DNA from 4 places in the Azospira sp. MPR-LB4 genome. Region 3 is predicted to be linked to each of the others. Evidence: predicted binding sites of a transcription regulator. Region 3 holds the regulator's gene; each other region holds the start of a gene.

Region 1 (5,679 bases), 810 kb from region 3:
CACCACAGGCCGACGCCGCTGTAACCCTTTTTTTCGGCATAGTGGAAATAGCCGGTGAAGCCGGGCGGATTGGACATTTCCGGGGTCAGGTCCGGGGCCTGGGCCTTCAGTTCCTGCAGGCAGACGATGTCGGCGTCCTGGGCGGCCAGCCATTCGGCCAGGCCCTTGTTGAAGGCGGAGCGGATGCCGTTGAGATTGAGGGAGATGATGCGTAACATTGCCTTGTTGCGCCGCGCCAGGCGGCGATCGGAATAATTAGGAAACAGGATCGTTATGGATTTTCGTCAGGAGTTCATCGAGTTCGCCGTGGCCCGCCAGGTGCTGCGTTTCGGCGAGTTCAAGACCAAGGCCGGGCGGCTTTCGCCCTATTTCTTCAACTCCGGCCTGTTCAACGACGGGGACTCTCTCCTGCGGCTGTCCCAATTCTACGCGAAAGCCATCGCCGCCTCCGGCCTTGAGTTCGACCTGCTCTTCGGCCCGGCCTACAAGGGCATTCCCCTGGTGGCCGCGGTGGCCGTGGCCCTCGCCGGCCAGGGCCGCAATCTGCCCTATTCCTTCAACCGCAAGGAAGCCAAGGACCACGGCGAAGGCGGCACCATCGTCGGCGCCCCCCTGCAGGGTCGGGTGCTGATCGTGGACGACGTGATTTCCGCCGGCACTTCCGTGCGCGAATCGGTGGAACTGATCCGTGCCGCCGGGGCCACCCCGGCGGGCGTCGTCATCGCCCTGGACCGCATGGAGCGGGGCACCGGCGAACTTTCCGCAGTGCAGGAAGTGGAGCGGGACTACGGCATTCCGGTGGTGGCCGTGGCCACGCTGGAAGATTTGATGACCTTCCTGGCCAGCCATGGTGAGCTGGCCGCGCATCAGGCGGCGGTTGCCGCCTACAGGAGCCAATATGGGGTATCCCGCGTCTAAGCTGCTTTCCCTGGTCCTGGCCGGGGGCGTGGCGCTGCCGGCTTGGGCGGCCCCCCCCAGGTCCGGCGAAGACCCGAATCGCCTGGTCAAGCTTTATTGCTGCGAGGTGGACGGCCAGAAGACCTGCGGCGACACCCTGCCGCCCCAGTGCCAGAAGCGCGCCTACAAGGAACTCAATTCCCTGGGCGTGGCCCGGGAAGTGGGGCCTCCCCTGACGCCGGAACAGCAGGCGCAGAAGGTCAGGGACGAGCAGCGGCGCAAGGAGGAAGAGGCCGCCCAGAAGGAACAGGCGCGCAAGGATACGGCCCTGCTCAACACCTATAGCAGCGAGAAGGACATCGACCTGATCCGGAGCCGCAATGAGCAGGAAATGCAGGGCCAGATCAAGCAGTCCGAAAACAAGGTGGCCGATGCCCAGAAACACCTGAAGCGGCTGCAGGACGAAATGGAGTTCTACAAGCACCGCCCGGCGCCCTCCGAACTGGGCAAGAACATCCGGGATGCGGAATACGACCTGCGTCTGCAAAAGGAGCTGCTGGAGCGCAAGAATCAGGAGTTGCAGCAGATCCGCAGCAAGTACGACCAGGACAAGCGCCGCTACATCGAACTGACCCGGGCCCGGGCCGCCAATCCTGCCGGCCTGCATCCCGCCCTGGTACACCCCGCACCGCCACCGGCTGTTGAACGCCCCCGCTGAGACTTCCGGCCCGACTGGGGCCGGGCTGACGCCCCGGGGGGCTTTCCTCCTGGGATTACGGGCGCTGCTGCCCCTGCTGGTGGGGGTGGCGCCCTTTGGCGTCATCTATGGCGTGGTGGCGCTGCAGTCGGGCATCCCGCCCCTGGCGGCGGTACTCATGTCTTCCGTGGTCTTCGCCGGTTCGGCCCAGTTCCTCCTGGCCCAGCTGATCGGCGTGGGCGCTCCCCTTCTGCTCATGGTCGGCGCCGCCGCGGTGCTCAACCTGCGCCATGCCCTGTACAGCGCCTCGGTGGCGCCCCTGCTGGGACATCTGCCCTGGCGCTGGAAGCTGGCCCTGGCCTATCTGCTGACCGACGAGGCCTACGCCGCCGCCATTCCCTACCTGCTCGACCCGGCCCACAAGGCGATGCGCCACTGGCTGCTGCTGGGCAGCGGCCTGGCCCTGTGGAGCAGCTGGCAGCTGGCCACCCTGGCCGGGGTGCTGCTGGGGCGGGGGCTGCCGGCGGATCTGCCCCTGGACTTCGCCCTGCCCCTGACCTTCATCGCCATCGTGGTGCCCCTCATCAACAGCCGCAGCCGGCTGGCGGCGGCCCTGGTGGCGGCGGCCGTGGCCGTGGTTGCCGCGGCGCTGCCCTACAAGCTGGGCCTGTTCTGCGCCGCCCTGGCCGGTCTGGTGGCCGGCGTCCTGCTCCTGCCCCGGCGGGGCATAGGGGAGCCGCGGCCATGAACGGCGAACTGTGGCTGTTGTTCGGGGCGGCGGGGCTGCTGACCTTCCTCATCCGCCTCTCCTTCATTGCCGCCGAGGGGCGTTACCGGGCGCCCGCCTGGTTCGTTGCCGCCCTGCCGTTCGTGCCCATCGCCGCCCTTAGCGCCCTGGTGGCGCCGGAACTGTTCCTGGCGGCCGGGGAATTGCGCCTGGGGCCCCGCTTCTGGGCCGGCCTGGTGGCCATCGCGGTGGCGGCCTGGCAGCGCAATACCCTGCTCACCATCGGCAGCGGCTTCCTGGCCCTGTGGCTGTTCTCCTGAGCCCTCAGGGCAGGACGAAGGTGCTGCGTTCCTCCCGCCGGGTACGCGGATCGTCCACGGCGACAATGTGGAAGCGGATGGGCTGGATGCCTTGCCGCTCCGCCGGCCCCGGGACGGCCACGGTGACATGGACCGGGGCCGTGGCGCCGGCGGGGGCAGCGAAGCGCTGCGCTCCCTGAATCCGGATGCCCGGCAGGCCTTCCGCCCGCACTTCGAATTCTCGCTCCTGCTCCGCCAGGTTCATCAGCTTCAGGGTGTAGGCGTTCTCGAAGTCGCCCTCCGCCGTTTCCCGCACCAGGGAGCCCCGGTCCCGCAGCACGTCCACCAGCAGCAGGGAGCGCTCGGACAGGGTCCAGGCGCCGAGCAGGGTGAAGCAGCCCAGCACCGTGGCGTAGACGGCCAGGCGGGGCCGCTTCCAGTGGCGGGAACTCTGCCGGCCGCTGGCCAGTTCGGTTTCCGAGGCGAAGCGGATCAGGCCCCGGGGGCTGCCCACCTTGTCCATGACCGTATCGCAGGCGTCGATGCACAGGCCGCAGTTGATGCACTGGTACTGCAGACCGTCCCGGATGTCGATGCCGGTGGGACAGACCTGGACGCAGATGCCGCAGTCGATGCAGTCGCCCAGGCCGCTCTGCCGCCTGGCGCCGCGGGGCTCGCCCCGGGCCGCGTCATAGGCCACGTTGCGGGTTTCCGGATCGAACATGACACCCTGGAAGCGGGAATAGGGGCACATGTGCTGGCACACCATCTCCCGGGTGAAGCCGGCCTGCACATAGGTGAACAGGGTGTAGAAGATCAGCCAGAAGGCTTCCCAGGGGCCCAGGGTGAAGGCGGCCAGGTGGGGCAGCAGCTGCCGGATGGGGGTGAAGTAGCCGACGAAGGTGATGCCGGTCCACAGGGCGATGGCCAGCCACAGGCCGTGCTTGGCGCCCTTGCGCAGCAGCTTGTCAGCGTCCAGGGGCCGCTCGGCCAGCTTCAGGCGGGCCAGGTGGTCCCCTTCCACCTTGGCCTCCACCCACATGAAGATGCTGGTGTACACCGTCTGGGGACAGGCGAAGCCGCAGAAGAGGCGGCCGGCCACGGCGGTGACGAGGAACAGGCCGGTGGCCGAGAGGATCAGCACCAGGGCCAGCAGCAGGGCATCCTGGGGCCACAGCACCAGGCCGAAGAGGTACAGCTTCTCGTGCACGATGTCGAACAGCAGGGCCTGGCGGCCGTCCCACTCCAGCCAGCAGGCGCCGTAGAAGACGATCTGGGTGGCCCACACCATGAGCCAGCGCAGACTGTTGAAGCGGCCGCTGACGGCCCGGGGGTGGATCTGGCGCTTGTTGCGGTACAGGGCGATGCGGGCGCTCTGTACCTTGTTGACGGTCTTGTGGCTCATGCTCGGTCTTTCGCTGGCAATGGGAATAGGGGGATTTCCGTTGCTGCGAGTAGAACACCGGCCAGGATTTGGACACAGATTCAGTAAGTCGTGTTTTCGATAGGAACAGATTGCCGGCCGACCTTCATCCAGGGCACTCCCAGACCTGTACATGGCCTTGATTCCCATCAAATTATTGCCCCGATCCGAAGTGCCAGACTGGGAGTCCCGGCTGTTCCCATGGAAAAGCTCACCGGCTGTACCCGCCGCCGGGCGGCGGGAGGGGGAACAATGGGGCCCATGTCCGGACAGTCCGGACCGTGGGGTCATGAGGAGAAGCAGGATGGAGGCGGTCATCAAGCCGGAAATCGACATCGGCGGCCTGGGGCAGTCCGGGCCGGGGCATAGCCTTGCCCAGGGCAGGGGCTGGATTCCCGGCAACAAGGGCATCTGGGTCGGCATCACCTGCGAATTCGTCGAGTTCGCCCTGATGTTCGCCGTCTATTTCATCGCCCGGGCCCATTACCCCGAGGCCTTTGCCAACGGTTCGGAACTGCTCAACAAGACGGCGGGCACCACCATCACCGTGCTCATGGTCACCAGCAGCTTCTTCGTCGCCTGCGCCGTGGCGGCCCTGCGCGCCGGCCGGCCCCGGCGGCAGGCGGTGCTGTGGCTGGTGGCGGCCCTGGTGGTGGCCCTCGGCTACCCGGTGGTGAAGGTCTACGAGATCACCGGCAACCTGGCCCAGGGCATCGACGGCAGCGCCGGCATTTTCTACACGGTCTATTACTACCTGACCTTCAACCATCTGGTGCACGCCTCCTGGGGCATCCTGGGCATGCTCTGGGTGCTGGTGCGGCTGGTCCTGGGCGGCTATTCCCGGGAGGACCACAGCGGCCTGGAGGCCCTGGCCAGTTACTGGCACGCCACGGACATCATCTGGCTGATCCTCTATCCCCTGTTCTACGTCCTGGCCTGAAGGAGACCGACGCCATGCATCCGTCCTCCCCATCTTCCCTGCTGCCCCCCGGCGCGCCGGTTCTGCCCTGGCTGGCCCTGGTGGTCCTGACCTTCCTCAGCCTGTTCCTGGGGGAATGGTTCCACGGGGCGGCCTGGCTGCCCCTGCTGGTGGCCGCCATCTTGTGGGGCAAGGGCACCCTGGTGGCCCGCCACTTCATCGAATCCCACCGGGCCCACCCCTTCATCGCCTGGCTGTTGCGGGCCTTCATCCTGCTGACGCCCCTGCTGCTGTTGCTCACCGCCTTTTTCGGCCGGCCGGTGGCCCGCTTTTTCTCCCTGTAATCGCGTACTCCCGCCAGCCCCGGTCCGCCTGTCCCAGGCACCGGGGCTTTTTTGTCGTCCGGGGCAACTGTTCCTAGCGAATTAGCGAAGTTCTGACGCTGTTATTGCCGACAGGGGAATGGTCTACTCGGCTCCCATACAGTTCTTGGAGCCGGTGATGAAAGTCGTTGCCCTGTTGGTTCAGCCCAGCGGTGTGGAGTGGGATATGGCGGACATGGCGGAAATGGCAGCCCGCCTGCCGGGCCTGATTCCCCTGCAGTCCGTTGCCCCGGGGCAAGTCCCGGATGCCCTGTCCCTCAGCTGGGCCCCATTGCCGGCCGCTGCTCCGGGGGGGCCGGGCAAGAGCCTGAGGGAGCTGGAGCGGGAGTTCCTG
Region 2 (5,679 bases), 1.6 Mb from region 3:
TGCCGACCCTGCAGGGCTGCTTCCCCGTGGTTGCCGGCGGCGTCACCGCCGGCGTGCTGATGGCCACCGACCGCCGCTCTTCCGGCACCTATGTGGAAGACGAGGGCATCGAGGTGAAGGCTGCCAGCCGTCTCTCCGACCAGCTGAAGGACAAGCTCCACGTCAATGTCACCAGCTACAACCGCAAGGTGCTGCTGACGGGCGAAGCGATCAGCGAGGAGGCCAAGGCCCAGGCCGAGCAGATCGTCGCCGCCGTGCCCAATGTGGCCGGCGTCACCAACGACCTGCAGGTGGCGGGCATCAGTTCCCTGTCCGCCCGCAGCAACGATGCCTACATCACCTCCAAGGTGAAGGCCCGCTTCATCGATGCCCAGCGCTTCTCCGCCAACCACGTCAAGGTGGTGACCGAAGCCAGCGTGGTGTACCTGCTGGGCATGGTCACCGAGCGCGAGGCCAAGGCCGCCATCGAGGTGGCTCGCACCACCGCCGGCGTGCGCAAGGTGGTGAATGTGCTGGAGATCATCAGCGATGCCCAGGCCAAGGATCTGGACCTGCGCCAGCAGCAGGATCCCAAGCAGAGCACCTCACCCCGCGCCGGCGGCTGAGCCATGTCCTACATCCTGGCCCTGTTCCTGCCCTTCTTGGCGGTCATGCTGAAGGGCCGCGTCATGGTGGGTATCGTCCTCCTGGTGTTGCAGGTGACCCTGATCGGCTGGCTGCCGGCCACCATCGTCGCCTTCTTCATCATCCACCAGGAGAACACGAAGCAGGCCATCCGCGACGCCATGGGGCGGCCGGACTAGCTCCTGCCGGAGCATCACCATTGAAAAAGGGGCCATCGGCCCCTTTTTTGTTTGCTGCTGTTTTCTGCTATTTCCCGGCGGGCTCGGCTCAGTGCCGGGCGAAGACCCGGGTCTGGCCGTCGTTGCTCACCAGCAGGGTGTCGTAGGGTTGGGGTCGGGCCGTTTCCATGCCCGGGGCGCCCTGGGGCATGCCCGGCACCGCCAGGCCCACGGCCTTGGGCTTTTCCTTGAGCAGGCGCTGGACGTCGGCGGCGGGCACATGGCCCTCAATGACGTAGTTGCCGATGCGGGCGGTGTGGCAGGAACCCAGGCTGTCCGGCATGCCCAGCTGCTTGCGGGCGGCGGGCACGTCGTCCACGTTGTGGCTGCGCACGGTGAACCCGGCGGCCTGCATGTGTTCCACCCACTGGCCGCAACAGCCGCAGTAGGGGCTCTTGTAAACATCCACCGCGGGCAGGGGCTGGGCGGCGTGGGCCAGTTGGGCGCCCAGGGCCAGCAGGGCGGCGGCGAGGAGGGGAGTCTTGGTCATGGCTTTCCTTCGGCAGGTCGGTGGCACATTGTCGCCGGACTAAGTTCGCCCGGCTTTGTCCTGGATCAGGTTCGGGGAATTGGGCGCCCCGGGCGCGAACCCGGGGCGGCTCCGGCTTCTCACGTGGCAAGCAGGGCGTCGGCCGGCACCCCGACCCGCACGTTGCCCCAATGGCGGCCGCCGACGTAGATGGGCATGGCGATGTCGCACAGCACTTCGCCGGTATCCCGCTGGTAGGTCTGCAGCAGCATGGGTTCCGTGTTGGCGGCGGAGCGCAGTTCCGAGGGGCGCTCGAACTTGCGGCAGACCCGGTTGCCCACCAGGTCGGTCTCGTAATCGCCGGTGAGGGGCTTGGAGTACTTCAGGTTATGGGCCGAGAGGTAGCTGTCGCTGGTCATGCCCACGGCGAAGGCGCAGCCTGGGATGTCCTTGAGACAGCTTTCCAGCAGGCCCTGGCAGGTCTGGGCATAGGTGTCGCCCCAGCTGACCTTGTATTTCTGCGGGTTGGTGTCGGGAATGGGCTGGTAGCTGCGGTCGAAGATGTTGATGCCCCGCTTGGCCATGGCTTCCAGTTCGGCCTGCAGGTCGTCGCGGAAGCGGCGGGTGCGGTCCACCGCCTGGTCGAAGGCGCCGGCGCCGATCTTGAAGCGGGACACCAGCTCCTGCACTGCTTCGGTGGCCTGGGCCAGCTCCAGGGTGCGTTGTTCCGATTCCTCCATGTGCTGGGCGACGCTGCCGGAGAGGCGGTGGATGCCGTCCACGTTCTCATGTACCTGCTCGTTGGTGGCGGACAGTTCCTCCATGGCGGCGGCGATCTGCAGCAGCTTTTCGCTGGTGCCTTCGAAATCCCCCACCATGCGCTGGAACTGCTCGGCGGAGCGGCTCACCACCTCCCGGGTCTGCAGCACGTCGGCGTTGATCTCGTCGTTTTCGCTGCGGGTGTTTTCCACCAGGGTGATGACGCCGTTGATGTTGCCGGCGATTTCGGCGGTGGCCTTGTTCACCCGCTCCGCCAGCTTGCGCACCTCGTCGGCCACCACGGCGAAGCCGCGGCCCGCCTCGCCGGCACGGGCCGCCTCGATGGCGGCGTTCAAGGCCAGCAGGTTGGTCTGGTCGGCCACGTCCCGGATCAGGGCGGCGATCTGCTTGACGCTCTCGGAGCGGTGGGAAAGGTCGTCCACCGTCTGGTTGAAACGGGTCACCTTGTCGCTGACGGCGTTGATCTTGCCGGCGATGTCCTGCATCTCGCCCAGGGATTGCCGGGCGATGTCCAGGTTGCCGTGGGTCGAGTCGGAAATGGCGTGGGTGCTGCCGGAAACGTCCTGGATGGCCCGGGTGCTTTCGCTGCTGGCGGTGAACACGGTCTCCGTCAGGCGTACCTGTTCCCGGGCGCTCTTTACCGTGTCCTCGACCCGGGCCTTCACCAGCACCGCCTCCCGGGCGATGCTGACGGACATCTTGCGCACTTCGCCGATGATCTGCCGCATCTTTTCGGCAAAGCGGTTGTAACCGGCGGAAAGCTCCCGCAATTCGTCCTGGGTGATGAGGGGCAGGTCCCGGGAGAAATCCCCTTCGCCCCGGGCGATCTCGTTGAAGATGCCGGTGATGACCTTCACCGGCCGCACGATGAGATGGCGCAGGTAGAGGATCTGGCCGATGTTCATGACCAGGGCCAACAGGGTCAGCCCGCCCATGATGTAGAGGCCGCTATCCAGGCTGGCGCCGATGCGGGCGAGCAGTTCGGGGCTGGCATTGCCGCTATGCAGCAATTGCTGGATGGTGTTTTGCTGGTAGAAATAGACGCCCAGATAACCCAGGTCTACGCAGAAAAGCAGCAGAAAACTGGACAGTTTCTTCGAAAGTGAATTGAAGAAGGTTTTTTCTATATTTTCGTACAACTGCCAGAACGCACTCTTTTGCTGCGGTGCATTATTCATTCCGGGTCTCCTGTGCCAACTATTTCACGTTTTTCGCGGTGGGACCAATGGTAATACGCAAATCCGGTTGCCGAAACTAGGGGGTTTACCGGGTAATGCGATGCATTTTCAAAGCGACTGCAATGCATGCCTTTTTCATGGCCAGAAGTCATTGTTTTCAGGCATCTATCCCCTCCGTGTCGTTGACTTGTGTCAAGACGCCACCGTATGGAGCCTGTTAACATCCCCCGCTTTATCAACACCTGAAACAAAGCAGGGGGAGACAACATGGCCGCTATTGCGCCCGTGCCGGCCCAGAGCCGGTTGCTCATGTCCGGCAACGAAGCCGTTGCCCGCGCCGTCTGGGAGGCCGGTGTCAAGGTTGCCGCGGCCTATCCGGGCACGCCGGCGACGGAAATGCTGGAAGTCATTTCGACCTATCCGGACCTCTACGCAGAGTGGTCGGTGAATGAAAAAGTTTCCCTGGAAGTGGCGGTGGGCGCGGCCTACGCCGGTTCCCGCTCCTTCTGCTGCATGAAGCACGTGGGCATGAACGTGGCCTCCGACGCCCTCATGACCCTGACCCTGACCGGCGTCGCCGGCGGTCTGGTGATCGCCGTGGCTGACGACGTGGGCCTCTCCTCCTCCCAGAACGAGCAGGATTCCCGCTACTGGGGCCGCTTCGCCCACCTGCCGGTGCTGGAGCCCGCCGACTCCCAGGAAGCCTACGAGATGACCAAGCTCGGCTACGAGCTGTCCGAGCGCTTCCAGGTGCCGGTGATCCTGCGCCTCACCACCCGCATCTGCCACGTCAAGGCCCTGGTCACCGTGGGCGAACGTCAGGAGCATGTGGGTGCCGGTTTCAAGAAGGAGCCGGCCCGCTGGGTGATGACCCCCTCCGGCGCCGCCCGCCGCCTGCCCCTGATGTTCGAGCGGGAAGCCGCTCTCAAGGCCGAGGCCGAGGTTTCTCCCTTGAACGTGATCGAGGCCGGCAGCGACCGCCGCCTCGGCTTCATCACCTCCGGCCCCGCCTACATGCACGTCAAGGAAGCCTTCCCCGAGGCACCGGTGCTCAAGCTCGGCTTCTCCTGCCCGGCACCCATCGACAAGTGCCGCGAACTGGCGGTCCTGTGCGACGAAGTGGTGGTGGTGGAAGAGGTGGAGCCCCTGCTGGAAACCGAGCTGAAGGCCCAGGGCATCGCCCTGCACGGCAAGGACATCCTGCCCCGCATCGGCGAGCTGGCGCCGCCCGTGCTCAAGGCCGCCATCGCCAAGCTGCGCGGCGAACCGGTGCCGGCCGTCACCGCGGTGGCGCCGATGCAGGTGTTCCCGCGGCCGCCCACCATGTGCGTGGCCTGCCCCCACCTGGGCGTCTATTACACCCTGTCTCAGGTGCGCAACATCACCATCGCCGGCGACATCGGCTGCTATACCCTGGGGGCCGGCCACCCCTGGAATGCCCTGGATACGTGCATTTCCATGGGGGCATCCATGGGAGTGGCGCTGGGCCTGGACAAGGGCCGGGGCGAGTCGGACAAGGACAAGCGCATCCTGGCGGTGATCGGTGATTCCACCTTCCTGCACATGGGTATGCAGGGCCTGCTGGACATCGTCTACAACCAGGGCAACGTCACCGTGCTGCTGCTGGACAACCGGGCCGTGGGCATGACCGGCGGCCAGAACAACCCGGGCAACGGCCTGGACATCCACGGCAACGAAGCGCCGCGGGTGGATTTCGTCAAGCTGGTGCAGGCCCTGGGCGTCAAGCCGGAGCGGGTGCACAAGGTGAACCCCTACGAGCTGCCGGTGCTGTTCAAGGCCATCCGCGAGGAGGTCAAGGTGGCCGAGCCTTCCGTCATCATCACCGACCAGCCCTGCGTGCTGACCGAGGCCTACCACAAGCTCAAGCCCTTCACGGTCATGGACGACAAATGCACCGGCTGCGGCAACTGCGTCGAAGTGGGCTGCCCGGCGATCCACGTCACCCGGCGGGAAAAGGCCATCAAGCCCAACGGCCGGGAAGTGGACCTCAATTTCGTGCGCATCGAGACTGCTGCCTGTACCGGCTGCGGCCTCTGCGTCCAGCCCTGCGCCCCCGATGCCATCGTCCATGCGGAGACGGTGGTGCCCATCAACATCCTCAAGAAGCACTGAGAGCGCGCCATGAGCATTGCAACGACCAATATTCTTGTTGTCGGCATCGGCGGCCAGGGGGTCATGACGGCCACGGAAATCCTGGCCGAGGCAGCCATCGCCCTGGGCCACGACGTGAAGAAGACCGAAGTGGCCGGCATGGCCCAGCGCGGCGGCGTGGTCTCGTCCCATCTGCGTTTCGGCCCCAAGGTGCTGTCGCCCCAGATCACCCCGGGCACCGCCCATGTGCTGCTGGGTTTCGAGGCGGCCGAGGCCATGCGCTGGCGCCACATGCTGG
Region 3 (5,679 bases):
GTGCGGGCCGGCATCGAGCTGGGGCTGTGGGGCTGCCTGCTGCCGGTGTTCTTCATCGTCAGCCATCGCATGCTGCCCTTCTTCACTGCAGCGGTGCTGAAGAACTACACCATCTACCGACCCATGCCCCTGCTGTGGCTGGTGCTGGCCTGTTTCCTTGGCCACGCCCTGCTGGCCCTGGTCGGCTGGCACGGAGCCCTGTGGCTGCCGGACGCCGTTGCCGCCGCCGTGGTCATCCATTTCTCCTGGAAGTGGCAGCTTCGGCGCAGCCTGGCGGTGCCCATGCTGGCCATGATCCACGGCGCCACCGTCTGGCTGGGCCTGGGGCTGGTGCTCTATGCCTGCCAGGGGCTGGCCCTGGCGCTGGGCGGCAGCTTCGGCGGCCTGGCGCCCCTGCACGCCATCAGCATCGGCTATTTTGTTTCCATGCTGCTGGGCATGGTCACCCGGGTCACCCTGGGGCATTCGGGCCGGCCCATCAACGCCGGGGATCAGACCACCTGGCCCCTGTTCTGGCTGTTCCAGAGCGTGCCCCTGCTGCGCATCGCCGGCGAGTTCCTGCCCCTGTCCGGCCCCTTCAACCTGCAGTGGCTGGCCAGCCTGGCCTGGCTGCTGGTGTTCGCCCTGTGGGTGCGGCGCCACGGCGCCATGTACCTGCGGCCCCGGCCCGACGGCCAGCCCGGCTGACGGATCGCGGAGCCATCCCATGTACCTGGCCCTCAAGCATCTGCACATCACCTGCGTCGTCCTCTCCGGCCTCGGATTCCTCCTGCGCGGATTCTGGATGCTGCAGGAGTCGCCTCGACTGCAGGGGCGCCTGCCGCGGGTGGCGCCCCATGTGGTGGATACCCTGCTGCTCGGCAGCGCCCTGGCCCTGGCCTTTCTCTCCGGCCAGTATCCCTTCGTCCAGGGCTGGCTGACGGCCAAGGTGCTGGCCCTGCTGGCCTACATCGGCTGTGGCAGCGTGGCCCTCAAGCGGGGGCGCAGCAAGGCGGTGCGGGGCATCTTTTTCGTCATGGCCCTGTCGTGTTTCGCCTATATCGTTTCCGTTGCCCTGACGCGTCATCCCGCCGGCTTCTTCGCCGGTCTGTGAAAGGAATTGCATGAGCCACAGCCTGTTGGGCGCCGCCGCCCCCAGTTTCGACGAACCCCTGGAAATGCTGGATGCCTGTCACGGTCGCATCCAGGCCCAGATCGAGACCCTGCGTCGCCTGGTGCAGCACCTGCCCCGGCACGGTGCCGACCAGGCTGCCCGGGAGGCGGCCCAGGGCGTGCTGCGCTATTTCTCCGTGGCCGCTCCCCATCACCATGCGGACGAGGAGGATGACCTCTTTCCCGCCCTGCGGGCGAGCCAGGCGGTGGCCCGGGAAGCGGCGGTGGCGGCTCAGGTGGAGGCCCTCATCGAGCGCATCCTGGCCGATCACCGGCGCATGGACCGGGCCCGGGACGAGGTGCTGGCCCGCCTGCAGGCCATCGTCGCGGCCCAGCCGGGGGAATGCAGCGAGGCCCTGCCGGCGGCCATGGTGGAAGGGCTGGCCGAGCTTTATCTGGGACACATCGATCTGGAAACCCGGGAGCTGCTGCCCCTGGGGCGGCGCCTGCTGTCCCCCGAGCAGGCGGCCGCCGTCGGCCGCAGCATGGCGGCACGGCGGGGGGCGGTGTTTCCGGAAGGGGAACAGTAGGACTGCCGGCACTCCTGGACTAAGCCCGGGCAATAATCCGGGCAATAAAAAAAGCGGCTCCGCGGAGCCGCTTTTTTGTTTGACGCTTGCCCGGGATCAGGCCGACTGGTGGGTCATCAGCTTTTTCAGGCCCGGGATGTCCAGGATGCGGATGTGCTTTTGCTGCACGGCGATCAGACCTTCTTCCTGGAAGCGGGAGAAGGCGCGGGAAACGGTTTCCAGCTTGAGGCCCAGGTAGCTGCCGATTTCTTCCCGGGTCATGCGCAGGTAGAACTCGGCGTGGGAATAGCCGCGGGCGGTGAAGCGCTGGGAGAGATTGAGGAGGAAGGCGGCCAGCCGTTCTTCCGCCCGCATGGTGCCGAGCAGCATCATGACCCCGTGGTCGCGCACGATCTCCCGGCTCATCACCTTGTGGAAGTGGTGCTGCAGGGCCACGATCTCCCGGGACAGGCCTTCCAGGCGGGGGAAGGGGATGATGCAGACTTCGCTGTCTTCCAGGGCCACCGCGTTACAGGAATGGTGTTCGGTGCTGATGCCGTCCAGGCCCAGCAGCTCGCCGGCCATCTGGAAGCCGGTGACCTGGTCGCGGCCGTCTTCCAGCAGCACGTCGGTCTTGAAGAAACCGGCGCGGATGGCGTAGATGGATTCGAAGGCCTCCCCGGCCCGGTACAGGTGGTCGCCGCGCTTGATCTTGCGGCGGGTGCTGACCAGTTCGTCCAGCTTGGACATCTCGGTCTCGTTGAGACCGTAGGGAAGACACAGTTCTTGCAGGTTACAGTTCGAGCAGGCGGTCTTGATGACCGACAGGGTAATTTCTTGGGCGCTGGTCTTCTTCAACGGCATGCTGTTCCTCGCTGGGCCAAGGGCGTTCGGATGGTGGTAACCTGCGCCGGAAGGCCCTTTGGAAGCCTTTGATCCAGGTCAACGTGCCCCAGTTCCTGCACCACGATAATAAGCCGCACCTAATGTGTGGTTCTGCAACGACTGTTTTTCAATGACATTTACCGCCAACAACCTGGTTTTCGATCCCCAGATCATCCGCCGCTTCGACGTCAATGGACCGCGCTACACGTCCTATCCGACGGCTGACCGTTTTGTCGAAGCCTTCGATGCCGAGGCCCTGAAGCTGTGGTTGGGCAAACGCAACATCGGCGGTATCAGCCGACCGCTGTCATTATACTTCCACATCCCCTTCTGTAACACCATCTGCTACTACTGCGCCTGTAACAAGATCATCACCAAGGATCACGGCCGCAGCGCCAAGTACATCAAGTACCTGGGCAAGGAGATGGCCCTGCAGGCCGAGTACCTGCTGGACGGGGATCGGGAAGTCTCCCAGCTGCACTGGGGCGGCGGCACGCCCACCTTCCTCTCCCATGAGGAAATGCACCAGCTGATGGACCTCACCCACCGCCATTTCAAGCTGGTGGATGGGGCCGAGATTTCCATCGAAGTGGATCCGCGCAAGGTGGACCGGCCCACCGTGGCCCTGCTCGGCGAGCTGGGCTTCAACCGCATGAGCCTGGGCGTCCAGGATTTCGACGAGCGGGTGCAGCAGGCCATCAATCGCATCCAGACCGAGGAAGAAACCTTCACGGTGATGGACCAGGCGCGCAAGAGCGGCTTCAAGTCCATCAGCGTGGACCTCATCTACGGCCTGCCCCACCAGACGGTGATGGGCTTCAACCGCACCCTGGAGCGGGTCCTGGCCATGGACCCGGAGCGTCTCTCCATCTACAACTATGCCCACCTGCCGGGCCTCTTCAAGCCCCAGCGGCGCATCAACGAGAGCGACCTGCCCAACGCCGACACGCGCCTGCAGCTGCTCTCCCTGGCCATCAAGAAGCTGACCGATGCCGGCTACGTCTTCATCGGCATGGACCACTTCGCCAAGCCGGACGACGAGCTGGCCGTGGCCCAGCGCCAGGGCCGGCTGCACCGCAATTTCCAGGGCTACTCCACCCATGCGGACTGCGACATGCTGTCCTTCGGCATTTCCTCCATCGCCAAGGTGGGGCCCACCTACAGCCAGAACTACCGCACCCTGGACGAGTACTACGACCGCCTGGACGCCGGCGTGCTGCCGGTGCTGCGGGGCATCGAGCTGACCGCCGACGACCTGCTGCGCCGTTCCATCATCCAGGCCCTGATGTGCCATTTCGAAATCTCCACCGAGTCCATCGAAATCGCCCACCTGATCGACTTCAAGAAGTACTTCGCCGCCGAACTGGAGGACCTGAAGGAACTGGAGCGGGGCGGGCTGGTGAAGGTGGACGACAAATGGATCACCGTGCTGCCCCCGGGACGTCTCCTGGTGCGGGCCATCTCCATGGTGTTCGACAAATATCTGCGCGCCGATCGGCAGCGCACCCGTTACAGCAAGGTCATCTGACCGGGCTACGGGATACCGCGTTTAACTTGAGGCAAGCCTCAGGGGGGAAAAGCCGGGCGCTGGGGGAAACCCCAGTGCCCGGTATAATTTTGGCCATGGCCTTTTTCACTTTCCGCACGGCGCTCCCACGTGGCTGACTCCTTCCTGCCCACCCTGCTTTCCGTCCTCCTCGTCGGCTTTCTCGGCGGCACCCACTGCATCGGCATGTGCGGCGGCATCGTCGGCGCCCTCTCTCTGGGGCAGGCCGGAGGCAGCCGCTGGTCCCTGCATCTGGCCTACAACCTGGGGCGTATCGCCAGCTATGGCCTGGCCGGCCTCCTGGCGGGGGCCGTCGGCGCGGCCGGCGCCCACCTGGGAGAGCAATGGTCCCTGCGCCTGGTGCTCTACGTGCTGGCCAACCTGATGCTGGTGGCCCTGGGCCTTTATCTGCTTGGCGCCACCCAGGCCCTGGCGTGGACCGAGCGGGCAGGCCAGGGCCTGTGGCGCCGTCTGCAGCCCTTTTCCAAACGTTTTCTGCCCGCCCGCAGCCCGGCCCAGGCCTTTCCCCTGGGCTTGCTGTGGGGCTGGCTGCCCTGCGGTCTGGTATACAGTGTGCTGACCACCGCCCTGGTGAGCGGCAGCGCCGCCCGGGGCGGCGCGGTGATGCTGGCCTTCGGCCTGGGCACCCTGCCCAACCTGCTGCTGGCCGGCCTCCTGGCGGCGCGGCTGAAGGATTTCGTGCGGCGCCCCTGGGTGCGCGGCATCGCCGGGCTGAGCGTGCTCGGCTTCGGCCTGTGGGGCCTGCTGGGTGCCTGGCGCCTGGCCCATAACATCTAGAAATGCTGAGGAGCAGACGATGCTGAATTTCCTGCTGGCGGTCGATGGTTCCGCTTGTTCCCTGCGGGCCGTGGATCACCTGATTTCCCGCCTCTCCTGGTACCGGGAAGTGCCGACGGTGCACCTGCTCTACGTGCATCCGCCCATTCCCGACGGCCGGGTGCAGCGCCACCTGGGCCACGAAACCCTGGAGCGCTACTACCGGGAGGACAGCGTGGAACGCCTGGAGGCGGCCGAGGCCAAGCTCAAGGCCGCCGGGGTGGCCTACCAGCGGCACATCCACGTGGGCCAGCCGGGGGCCGTCATCGCCCATCAGGCCGCTGAACTGGGGGCCGACCTGGTGCTGCTCGGCAGCCACGGCTGGAGCGCCATCGCCGGGGCCGTCATGGGCTCGGTGGCCACCCGGGTGGTGCATGAAACCACGGTGCCCGTCCTGCTGGTGAAATAGGCGGCAGGCCGTCTGCCAGCGCAGCCGGCCTGATCCCCGGCATGAGCGGGCGGGGAGGAGGGCTGCGTCCATCCCCGCGCAACGAAGAAACCCCTGGCCGTGCCGGCGGTCTGTAACCATGGGGTTTGAGCCCCTCTGTTACTGGCGGCTAAGGGCGCCTGCGCCCATAATTAGCCATTGCTAATGTTTCTTGCCGAGTTGCCCGTGTCCCAGTCCCCTGCCGCTCCTTCTTCCTCCCGCCTCGACCTGCCCATTGCCGGCATGACCTGCGCCGCCTGTTCGGCCCGCATCGAGAAAGTGCTGAACCGCCTGCCCGGCGTGGAAGCCAGCGTCAATCTGGC
Region 4 (5,679 bases), 1.8 Mb from region 3:
CATCCCGCTTCTTGTCCGCGGCCTGGGCCGGTACGGCAACCACGCCGAGCAGGGCGGCGCAGAGCAGGGTTCGGGTCGTCAGTGACATCCTCATCTCCTTCGACAAAAGGCGTGCACCATGAAAAAACCGGGGGCCGCAGCCCCCGGTCATTAGACAACGATTCCGACAATAACGCTTAGTACACGTCGTGCTGGGTGTTGTGGATGTTGAACTTGCCGGTGGGCGTGACCAGCTTCGGATCCTTGATCACGGTCTTGAACTTGCGGGTCTTGTCGTCCAGCACCACGATGGCGGAAGGCTCGGTCTTGTTGCCCGTCCAAACGGAGAACCAGACTTCGTCACCCTTCTCGTTGTACTCGGCATGCACCACCCGCTTCACGCCCTTGGTTTCCGGCAGGCCGGCCATCTTGGCGACGTTGATCACCTCAGGCTTGGCATCCGGGTTGCCCAGCTGGTCGATGCTGTACACGGTGACGGATTCGGCAGCATCCTTCTCCGGCATCAGCGGGGCATCGGCCCACAGGTTGTTGGACTTGGGATGGGTCTTGACGAACAGGGAACCGGAACCGTGGTTCTTCAGCTCGGCCACGACCTTCCAGGCGTACTGGGGATGCTTCTCCGGATCGGTACCGATCAGGCTGATAACGTCGGAACCCAGGTGGGAAGTGGACCACACGGGACCGAACTTCGGATGCACGAAGTTGGCGCCGCGGCCGGGGTGGGGCTTGGGCTTGGTATCGACCAGGGCGGCCAGCTTGCCTTCCTTGGTATCGACGACCACCACCTTGTTGGAGGCGTTGGCAGCGACGAGGAAGTAACGCTTGGTGGCATCCCAACCGCCGTCATGCAGGAACTTGGCGGTTTCGATGGTGGTTTCCTTCAGGTTCTTCACGTCGGAGTAATCCACCAGCTTGACCAGGCCGGATTCCTTCACCGTCACCACCCACTCGGGCTTGATCAGGGAGGAAACGATGGAGGCAACGCGGGGCTCCTGGTGATACTCGCCATCCACGGTGATGCCGCGGGTGGAGACGTTCTTCAGGGGCTCCAGGGTCATGCCGTCCAGGATGGTGTACTGGGGCGGCCAGTAGGAACCGACGATGGCGTACTTGTCTTCCCAGCCCTTGAACTTGGAGGTATCGACGGAACGGGCTTCCAGGCCGGCCTTCAGGGTGGCGACGATGGTGGGCTTCTCGAACCACATGTCGATCAGGTCCAGACGGCCGTCGCGGCCGATCACATAGACGTAGCGACCGGAAGCGGAAGTACGGGAAATGTGCACGGCGTAGCCGGTCTTGACGATGCCCCAGATCTTCTTGGTGTCGCCGTCGATCAGGGCCACTTCGCCGGAGTCACGCAGGGTGGTGGAGAAGACGTTCTGCAGATTGATGTTGTTCATCTGCTTGGTGGGGCGCTCGGCCACGGGCACGTGCACCTTCCAGTTGGCCTTCATTTCCTTCATGCCCCACTCGGGCGGCACATCCGGCTGCTGCTGGATGTAGGTGGCCATGTTCTTGATTTCATCCTTGGACAGGATGTCGTCGAAGTTGGGCATGCCGCCTTCGGTACCGTAGGTCAGGATCTTTTCCAGACGGCCCTGGCCGAGCTTCTGGGTGTTCGCCGGCTCCAGGTTCTTGCCGGTGGCGCCCTTGCGCAGCATGCCGTGGCAGCCGGCGCAACGCTCGAAGTAGATCTTGGCGGAAGCCTCTTTGGCTTCCTTGGTCAGGCTCGGCGCATTGGCTGCGGGTGCAGCGAAAGCGGAGCCCATGGCGGCCGCGAGGGCCGTAAAGATAAAGGCACTAACTCCCTTTTTCATGCTTTCCTCTCCTCAATAGGAATTATCAGCAAACCGTTACCCCCGACACAGCATCCGGGGATGGCGAAAGATTGCGCCCGGTGACTTGTCCAAATCCTTGATGCGAATCAACTTCAAAAAGTAGGGATATTCACTAGAGTGGTGCCTAGGCCGAAACACCCCCAAAAGGGATTGAAGGCCGACGGCCAGCCCGGCTATGCTGCCTTTTGCCAAACGAGAAAAAATAATGCTCATGCCCGATCCGAACCGCACCCACCCTGCCCTGCCCGGCACCGTCTATCTCGTCGGCGGCGGCCCTGGCGACCCCGACCTGCTGACGGTACGCGCCGCCCGCCTGATTGCCCAGGCCGACGTGCTGGTCTACGACCACCTCATTGGCGACGGCATCCTGGACCTGGCCCGGCCCGACGCCGAGATCATCTACGCCGGCAAGGAAGCCTCGAAACACACCCTGCCCCAGGACGACATCAACCACCTGCTGGTACAGCTGGCCCAGAAATACCGCTGTGTGGTCCGCCTCAAGGGCGGCGACCCCTTCATTTTCGGCCGCGGCGGCGAGGAGCTGGAGATCTTGGCCCGCCACGGCGTGCCCTTCCAGGTGGTGCCCGGCGTCACCGCGGCGGCCGGCTGCGCCGCTTACGCCGGCTTCCCCCTGACCCACCGGGACCACGCCCAGGTGCTGGTGTTCGCCACCGGCCACCTGAAGGACGGCACGGTCAATCTGGACTGGCAGGCCCTGGCCCGGCCCAAGCAGACCGTGGTTTTCTACATGGGAATTGCCGGCCTGGGAGAAATCAGCCGGCAGATGATCGCCCACGGCCTCTCCCCGCAGACCCCGGCTGGCGTGGTGCAACAGGGCACCACCCGCCAGCAGCGGGTGGTGGTGGCCGATCTGGCCACTCTGGAAGCGAAGGTGCAGGAAGCGGGCATCACCACGCCGGCCCTGATTTTCGTCGGCGGCGTGCTGCAGCTGCAGCCCCAGCTCAGCTGGTTCGAACCCCAGGCCGCAGCCGAGACGGTCTAAGCCGGATCAGCCGGGTCGAAAGAGACAGCCCAGGAGCAGCAGGAAGGAGAACAGCAGCTGCAACTGGGCGGTGCGGCCGAGCAGCAGGTTATGGCCGGTACCCGGCGTCGCCCGGGCGAAGCGCACCACCAGCAGCAGGGCCGGCGGCAGCGCCAGCAGGGGCAGGCCGGCGGCCAGATGGTGGCCGGAGGCGGCCAGCCAGCCCAGCAAAACGAAGGGCGCCAGCATCAACAGCCCGTATTCCACCCGGCATCCCGTCAGGCCCAGGCGCACCGCCAGGGTCCGCTTGCCGGCCCGGGCATCCCCGGCCCGGTCCCGGGTGTTGTTCACCACGATCACCGCCGCCGCGAACAGGCCGGACATGTTGGCCAGGGCCAGGGCGGCCCGGCTGAGGCCGCCGGTCTGCAGGTAGTAGGTGCCGAGCACCGCCCCCAGACCGAAGAACAGCCACACGAAGACCTCGCCGAAAGGCCCGTAGGCAATGGGTTTGGGGCCGCCGGTGTAGGCCCAGCCGCAGAACAGGGAAGCCAGGCCGAGCAAGACGATGGGCCAGCCGCCCTGCCCCACCAGATAGATGCCCAGCAGGAAGGCGCCGCCCAGGGCCAGGAAGCCGCCCCGCTTGACCTGGGCGGCGCTGAGCCAGCCCATGGCCGTGGCCCGGGGCGGGCCCAGGCGGTCCGGCGTGTCCGTGCCGCGCTCGAAGTCGCCCACGTCGTTGAGCAGGTTGGTGCCGATCTGGATCAGCAGGGCCGCCGCCAGGGTCACCAGGGCCACCAGCCAGCGCAGCTGGCCCGTTTCCGACCAGGCCAGGGCGCAGGTGGACAGCACCGGGGCCGCCGCCACCGGCAGGGTGCGGGGCCGCAGGGCGAGCCACCAGGCCTGCCCGGGTGTGGGACGGGAGAGGCTGGCGAGTGTGGAAGCGTTCATGGGTAACGGGCGTAAGGGAAAAACAGGCCACAGTCTAACCACAGCGCGGCAAAACGGCGCATGGCCAGATCAAAAGGTGCCGAATTTATCCCGGAACGAAGACTGTGAGAGAATGCGGCCTTTGCAAAAACCGCCCCACGGGGTGGGTGTATTTGGTGCCGGGAGAGGGACTCGAACCCTCACACTGTTACCAGCGGCGGATTTTGAATCCGCTGCGTCTACCGATTCCGCCATCCCGGCCCGGGACGCCCGGCCAGAGCTGGCGGGCACTACTGCGCGAGGGGCGCATTATCACCGATTCACGACGCCCCCACAAGCCGGACGAGGACACCCGCCGCCTGCTCCGGGCACCACCGCCAAAGCCGCAAGACCATGAGCCTTTCCGTCGACCTTTTCGACTTTCCCCTGCCGCCCGAACTGATCGCCCAGCATCCGGCCAGGGAACGCAGCGCCAGCCGCCTGCTGCACGTGGACGGCCCCCACCTGGCCGACCTGCGCTTCACTGACCTGCCCGGCCTGCTGGCCCCCGGCGACCTGCTGGTGTTCAACGATACCCGAGTGATCAAGGCCCGCTTCTTCGGCCAGAAGGACTCCGGCGGCCAGGTGGAAGTGCTGCTGGAGCGCATCGTGGACGAGCACCACGCCCTGGCCCAGGTGCGGGCCAGCAAGTCGCCCAAGGCCGGCACCCGCATCACCCTGGAAAACGCCTTCAGCCTGGTGTGCAGCGGCCGCCAGGGCGAGTTCTTCGCCCTCGAACTGGAGGGCGAAGGCAATCTGTGGGACCTGGCCGAACAGTACGGCCGCCTGCCCCTGCCGCCCTATATCGAGCACGGGGTGGAGGCGGAGGATGAGGCCCGCTACCAGACCGTCTATGCCCGCCACCCGGGCGCCGTGGCAGCGCCCACCGCCGGACTGCACTTCGATGAGGCAATGCTGGAGCGGCTCTCCGGGCAGGGTGTCCGCCGAGCCGCGCTGACGCTGCATGTGGGGGCAGGCACCTTCCAGCCGGTGCGCGTGGAAAAGATCGACGAGCACAAGATGCACAGCGAGCGCTTCCACGTGCCGGAAGAAACCGCCGCGGCCATCGCTGCCACCCGGGAACGGGGCGGCAGGGTGGTGGCGGTGGGCACCACCTCCCTGCGCACCCTGGAATCGGCCGCCTGCGGCAACGGCCTGGTACGTGCCGGCAGCGGCGAGACGGACATTTTCATCACTCCGGGCTACCGCTTCCAGGTGGTGGACCGGCTCATCACCAATTTCCACCTGCCCCGCTCCACCCTGCTCATGCTGGTCTCCGCCTTCGCCGGCCTGGACCCCATCCGCGCCGCCTACGCCCACGCAGTGGCAGAAAAATACCGCTTTTTCAGCTACGGCGACGCCATGCTGCTGGAGCGGGAAGAACATTGATTCAATAAGCCACAGAGGACACAGAGAGCACAGAGAGAAAGACCAGACCCATCCCCTGCCGCAACTGGCGGCAGCCGGTTTTACTCTGTGATCTCTGTGTCCTCTGTGGCAAAAACGCTTTTAGGAATACGTCCATGCAGTTCGAACTTCTCAAGACCGACGGCCAGGCCCGTCGCGGCACCCTGACCCTGGCCCACGGCACGGTGCAGACCCCGGTGTTCATGCCGGTGGGCACCTACGGCACGGTCAAGGCCATGACGCCCCAGTCCCTGCACGACATCGGCGCCCAGATCTGCCTCGGCAACACCTTCCACCTGTGGCTGCGCCCGGGCCTGGAAGTAATCAAGGCCCACGGCGGCCTGCACGACTTCATGGGCTGGAACAAGCCCATCCTCACCGATTCGGGCGGCTTCCAGGTCTTCTCCCTGGGGGCCCTGCGCAAGATCACCGAGGAAGGGGTGAAGTTCTCCTCCCCCATCGACGGCGCCAAGCTGTTCCTGACGC

Evidence for each region. Region 3 encodes FNR, which switches genes on or off when oxygen is low (the NO sensors DNR and NnrR bind a similar motif). Its sites were predicted from a motif close to TTGANCTAGNTCAA; they were not measured.
Region 1: AC3QLZ_RS11330 (cytochrome c oxidase subunit 3 family protein) is a predicted target of FNR. The motif match lies at 4,183-4,196, and genes of this name have one in related genera.
Region 2: AC3QLZ_RS07165 (thiamine pyrophosphate-dependent enzyme) is a predicted target of FNR. The motif match lies at 3,452-3,465, and genes of this name have one in related genera.
Region 4: cobA (uroporphyrinogen-III C-methyltransferase) is a predicted target of FNR. The motif match lies at 1,915-1,928, and genes of this name have one in related genera.

Annotation. Positions count from the first base shown of each region.
Region 1 is NZ_CM179521.1:2,393,627-2,399,305, forward strand. It holds gene AC3QLZ_RS11300 (exodeoxyribonuclease III) at 1-218, opposite strand, end outside; gene pyrE (orotate phosphoribosyltransferase) at 274-918, shown strand; gene AC3QLZ_RS11310 (hypothetical protein) at 899-1,615, shown strand; gene AC3QLZ_RS11315 (AzlC family ABC transporter permease) at 1,599-2,342, shown strand; gene AC3QLZ_RS11320 (AzlD domain-containing protein) at 2,339-2,641, shown strand; gene ccoG (cytochrome c oxidase accessory protein CcoG) at 2,646-4,025, opposite strand; gene AC3QLZ_RS11330 (cytochrome c oxidase subunit 3 family protein) at 4,348-4,983, shown strand; gene AC3QLZ_RS11335 (hypothetical protein) at 4,998-5,306, shown strand; gene AC3QLZ_RS11340 (helix-turn-helix domain-containing protein) at 5,464-5,679, shown strand, end outside.
Region 2 is NZ_CM179521.1:1,562,568-1,568,246, reverse strand. It holds gene AC3QLZ_RS07185 (BON domain-containing protein) at 1-605, shown strand, start outside; gene AC3QLZ_RS07180 (YqaE/Pmp3 family membrane protein) at 609-803, shown strand; gene AC3QLZ_RS07175 (DUF411 domain-containing protein) at 892-1,332, opposite strand; gene AC3QLZ_RS07170 (methyl-accepting chemotaxis protein) at 1,452-3,269, opposite strand; gene AC3QLZ_RS07165 (thiamine pyrophosphate-dependent enzyme) at 3,537-5,402, shown strand; gene AC3QLZ_RS07160 (indolepyruvate oxidoreductase subunit beta) at 5,412-5,679, shown strand, end outside.
Region 3 is NZ_CM179521.1:3,206,622-3,212,300, forward strand. It holds gene AC3QLZ_RS15070 (NnrS family protein) at 1-687, shown strand, start outside; gene AC3QLZ_RS15075 (SirB2 family protein) at 707-1,093, shown strand; gene AC3QLZ_RS15080 (hemerythrin domain-containing protein) at 1,104-1,682, shown strand; gene fnr (fumarate/nitrate reduction transcriptional regulator Fnr) at 1,779-2,525, opposite strand; gene hemN (oxygen-independent coproporphyrinogen III oxidase) at 2,677-4,074, shown strand; gene AC3QLZ_RS15095 (sulfite exporter TauE/SafE family protein) at 4,204-4,890, shown strand; gene AC3QLZ_RS15100 (universal stress protein) at 4,910-5,338, shown strand; gene AC3QLZ_RS15105 (heavy metal translocating P-type ATPase) at 5,522-5,679, shown strand, end outside.
Region 4 is NZ_CM179521.1:1,224,954-1,230,632, forward strand. It holds gene AC3QLZ_RS05575 (c-type cytochrome) at 1-88, opposite strand, end outside; gene AC3QLZ_RS05580 (nitrite reductase) at 177-1,769, opposite strand; gene cobA (uroporphyrinogen-III C-methyltransferase) at 2,044-2,841, shown strand; gene AC3QLZ_RS05590 (1,4-dihydroxy-2-naphthoate polyprenyltransferase) at 2,848-3,768, opposite strand; tRNA gene AC3QLZ_RS05595 (tRNA-Leu) at 3,922-4,008, opposite strand; gene queA (tRNA preQ1(34) S-adenosylmethionine ribosyltransferase-isomerase QueA) at 4,141-5,175, shown strand; gene tgt (tRNA guanosine(34) transglycosylase Tgt) at 5,310-5,679, shown strand, end outside.